DNA from 2 places in the Pseudoalteromonas sp. UG3-2 genome. Region 2 is predicted to be linked to the other one. Evidence: predicted binding sites of a transcription regulator. Region 2 holds the regulator's gene; the other holds the start of a gene.
What was found. Region 2 encodes FliA, which starts transcription of late flagellar genes. Its sites were predicted from a motif close to CTAAAGNTNNNNNNNNNNNNGCCGATA; they were not measured.
Positions count from the first base shown of each region.

Region 1: a site for FliA is predicted at 1,327-1,353, ahead of R3P39_RS15055 (DUF5610 domain-containing protein). Genes of this name have one in related genera too.

Region 1 is NZ_JAWLJU010000002.1:2,679,697-2,682,103, reverse strand. It holds gene murI (glutamate racemase) at 1-116, opposite strand, end outside; gene R3P39_RS15055 (DUF5610 domain-containing protein) at 175-1,296, opposite strand; gene trmA (tRNA (uridine(54)-C5)-methyltransferase TrmA) at 1,463-2,407, shown strand, end outside.
Region 2 is NZ_JAWLJU010000002.1:115,188-117,594, forward strand. It holds gene flhF (flagellar biosynthesis protein FlhF) at 1-264, shown strand, start outside; gene R3P39_RS03850 (MinD/ParA family protein) at 257-1,117, shown strand; gene R3P39_RS03855 (RNA polymerase sigma factor FliA) at 1,120-1,854, shown strand; gene cheY (chemotaxis response regulator CheY) at 1,896-2,279, shown strand; gene R3P39_RS03865 (protein phosphatase CheZ) at 2,299-2,407, shown strand, end outside.

The DNA of each region.
Region 1 (2,407 bases), 2.6 Mb from region 2:
GGTAAAAGCGCGTTGTCCATAACATAACTGAAGTGGGCATTAGCGATCTGAGCGCGCACTTCATGCAACACGCTTGTTCCACCAACCCCTGAATCAAATACTAATATGTGTGGCAAACTTCAACTCCCATAATCCTAGGCGCTGAAGTTTGCCACGACTTACTAATAAAATAAACTAGCTAGTTTGCTGCTGTTGCTCTGTGTTCGCGTCATTGAGCTTGTTAAAGAAGCTGCTGGCATAGTCTAAGAACTCGTTAAGTCGTGTTTGCCCTTGGTTCATCCACGCCATAATATCTGGTATTTGCTCTTGAGCATTAAACTTCTTAGCTTGCTCTTGAATGGTGGCCAGTTGATCATTCAGTGGTGCAAACGCCTTTTCCAACTCTTTCATTGGGTTGCTTTGCTGATATTGCGCAATCGCGGCACTGGTTTTACTTTGCTTTAAATCCATAGTGAAATTGGTTACCTGATCCGATCCCAAGTTCAATGATTTGGCCATATCAAAGGCGCTGTCGTACTCGCCGGCAAAAAAGGCATTACTGACATCGCGAATATCTTTCATCATGTCGTTGATGGCTTGCTGTTCGTCTTCATTCAACTCACCATTAACTTCAATTGAAAAACTGACTTGTTGCGACGATTTAATGCCATAAGCCATACCTTGCTTATTGTCCTTTTGCGCAACGCTGGCAGCGCGGCCTTGAGAGTATGTATCAGAGAAAGAAATCACCACTTCGTCGCCTTCGGCAGTAGTAAAAGCATATTCTGCTTGATTGGATAAGCTGGCAAACTGTGCCGCACTGACTGCCATGGCTTGCGGTGACTTTTCTTCAAATAAGGATTTTTCAAACTCGTCCAATCCCGAAAAAATGCCTTCTTTAGACTGCGCAATGCCCTCTTCAATGTCGCTATTAAACGCTCCCATGCCCTTGAGTTCCTCGCTGGCCTCATCGATCCCTTGCTGTACACCTTTACGAGCATCGCTCAGCATCGACTTTAAAGCGTCGTCACTTTCGCCATTGGCTTGCGCTTTTTTAACCACCCCTTGAACAAACTCCAAGACATTTTTAACAATGGCCTCAAAATCAAAAAGCGGCTTGTCTTTTTTGTCTTGAGCGGGTTTCTCGCTCCCCAGCTTTTCAGCTAGCTTATCGTCTAATAACTTAGCAGCCAGTTTTGATTTATCGCCGGCGTAATTGTCAGTGTTAAGTTGTATATTTGGTTCAATTCCTTTGCTTTTACCAGGCTTATGCTGCATTGCTGGGTTAAGCAACTGGTATAATTGCTCTATTTTCATGGTTTGCCCTCCACATTATCTAGCTCTTATTATCTGCACAGAACTCAAAAGCTGTAGTGATATGTGCAAAAAAACATCAACTCCGTATAGACAACAATGCTAGACTGGACAAATTAGCAACGCTCCCTACAATAGCGCCTCTTAATTCAACATAGATGGTTTTAGCATGGCTGTAATAAAAATCGATGACTCTACCTATGCGCAACAGTTAAGCGAAAAAGCTCAACGTATCAGCGCGCAATTCGCTAAATTTAATGCTCCGGAGCTTGAGGTGTTCGAGTCTGCACCGCGCCATTACCGCCAACGCTGTGAGTTTCGAGTCTGGCATGACGGTGACGATCTGTTCCACATCATGTTTGATCAACAAACTAAAGAAAAAATACGTGTTGATAGCTTTGACCCAGGCGCTCCGTTAGTCAATGAAATGATGCAGGTGATGATCGCGAAATTAAAGCATAATGAAATCTTGCGTCGTAAGCTGTTTCAAATTGATTACCTAACCACACTCAGCGGTGAGGTACTAATTAGCTTGCTTTATCACAAGCAGCTCGATGAGCAATGGCAGCAAGAAATGAATGCACTGCGCGATGAATTACAACAGCAGTACAAGGTTGACTTTATTGGCCGTGCAAGAAAGCAAAAAGTGGTGTTTGGCAATGACTTTGTTATTGAGTCACTGACGGTGAACGGCAAGCGTTATGTGTATCAACAGGTAGAAAACAGCTTTACCCAGCCCAATGCCGAGGTCAATGAAAAAATGTTAGCTTGGGCACAGTCGATTAGTCAGCCATTAAGCAACGATTTACTCGAGCTGTATTGCGGCAACGGTAATTTTTCCATTGCCTTAGCAGAGCATTTCGACCGCGTCCTGGCTACTGAAATATCAAAGTCTTCAGTGAAGTCGGCGCAATTTAATATTGCCGAAAACCAAGTTGAAAACTTAGACATTATTCGCATGTCGAGTGAAGAGTTTACCCAAGCCATGCAAGGGCAGAAGTTTTCACGCCTGAAAGACATTGATTTGTCTTCCTACAATTGCCAAACCATTTTGGTTGATCCACCCCGTGCAGGTATGGATGAACTCACTTGTCGCTTAGTCAGTAATTATGAC
Region 2 (2,407 bases):
CACTTCAAAAAAGTAAATTTAAGTGGCTGTATTTTCACAAAACTTGATGAAAGTCTAAGTTTGGGCGAGATTATTAGTATTGCGATTCAAAATCGCTTGCCAATAGGGTATCTTACTAACGGTCAGCGAGTGCCAGAAGACATTCGCGTCGCAAATGCTCAAAAGCTAGTCAAAAAAGCCGAGCAATTGTATTTAAAAAGAATAAAAGCACAGCACTCTCGACGTGTACCTGTAGCGTCAGAGTCAGTAGGAATGTATGATTAACACAGTTTTAGATCAAGCAAGTGGCCTGCGAAAAATGAGTCAAAGTAGCAACCAAGGTGTAAAAGTGATAGCCGTTACCGGTGGCAAGGGAGGCGTTGGTAAAACCAATGTTTCATTAAACACGGCCATCGCAATGGGACAGCAGGGCCAGCGAGTATTGGTGTTGGATGCCGACTTAGGCTTGGCAAACTGTGATGTCATGTTAGGCCTTAGGGTTGAGAAAAACTTATCTCATGTGTTATCAGGTGAGTGCGAATTAGAAGAAATTTTAGTGGAAGGCCCCGCTGGGATTAAAATTGTGCCAGCAACGTCAGGCTCGCAAAATATGGTTGAGCTGACCCCAGCGGAACATGCTGGTTTAATTCGAGCATTCAGTGAGCTTGATAGCCACTTTGACGTATTAATTGTTGACACCGCAGCAGGTATCTCTGACATGGTGTTAAGCTTTTCCCGCGCTGCCCAAGATGTGGTTGTGGTGGTGTGTGACGAACCTACCTCCATTACGGACGCTTACGCGCTAATTAAAGTGCTCAGTCGTGAGCACGGTGTCTATCGTTTTAAAATTGTTGCAAATATGGTGCGTAGCTTGCGTGAGGGACAAGAGTTGTTTGCTAAACTCTCCAAAGTAACGGACCGATTTTTAGATGTTGCCCTAGAGCTAGTGGCAACCGTGCCATTTGATGAAAACATGCGAAAATCGTCGCGGCGGCAAAAGGCCATCGTCGATTTATTTCCAAGCTCACCAGCGGCTGTGGCAATTAAAGGATTGGCATCGAAAGCGGTTAAATGGCCTGTTCCACATCAACCTTCCGGTCATTTAGAATTTTTTATTGAGCAATTAGTGAATGGGTAATTATGGCTTCACCGGTCAATAGAGCGGCGGGATATCAAACTACAGACCACATCCATAAAGTGGTCGAACGGCATGCACCTCTGGTAAAAAAAGTGGCATGTCACCTCATCGCTCGACTTCCGGCTAGTGTGCAACTGGATGATCTAATCCAGTCGGGCATGATTGGGTTAATTGAAGCCACAAAGAATTTTGATGCCAGTAAAGGAGCCAGCTTTGAAACCTTTGCTGGCATTCGTATTCGTGGCGCTATGCTGGATGAAATGCGGCGTGGCGACTGGGCGCCCCGCTCGGTTCATAAGAACAGTCGAATGGTAGCTGAAGCCATATCAGAGCTTGAAGCAAGCCTCGGGCGAGAGCCAAAAGACACTGAAATCGCTGAAAAACTTGATATTACGCTAGATGAGTACCATCATATTTTACATGATGTAAATGCCAGCAAAGTCATAGGGATTGAGGATTTAGGGGTAGATGAAGATGTCATAACCCCTGCCAACAGCGACTTTGCGCTAGACAAACCGTTTAATAACGTTAAAAATGAACGTTTTAATTCGTCTTTAGTGGAAGCGATAAAATCCTTACCAGAGCGCGATGCGATGGTGTTGTCACTTTACTATAACGATGAAATGAATTTAAAAGAGATTGGCGCCATTCTCGATGTCAGTGAATCTCGAGTAAGTCAAATTCACGGTCAGGCAATGATTAAGCTAAAAGCAAAAATCAATGACTGGATAAATTAAAGTAAATAAATAGTTGGGTTCGAACCTCACTGGAGGAAGTTTTGGATAAGAACATGAAAATTCTCGTGGTTGATGATTTCTCTACTATGAGAAGAATAATCAAAAACCTATTAAGAGATTTAGGCTTTACCAATGTTCAAGAAGCTGATGATGGTAGTACAGCACTTCCGATGCTACAAAATCAGGAGTTTGACTTTGTAGTCACTGATTGGAATATGCCAGGAATGCAGGGCATTGACCTGCTGCGCGCCATTCGTGCAGATGAGAAGTTAAAACACATTCCAGTGCTAATGGTAACGGCGGAAGCAAAAAAAGAGCAGATCGTAGCGGCGGCGCAAGCTGGGGTAAATGGCTACATCGTTAAACCGTTCACAGCAGGTACACTGAAGACCAAGCTTGAAAAAGTATTTGAGCGGTTAGGCTAACAGCAAGGGGGAATGGCCTATGTCTGTGAATGCTGCGCCTCAAATCACACTTGAACAAGCAAAACAGCTAGTAGAGTATCTCGAGCAAGGTGAGCAAGAAAAAGCTGACCAACTTATTTTAGAGGCTG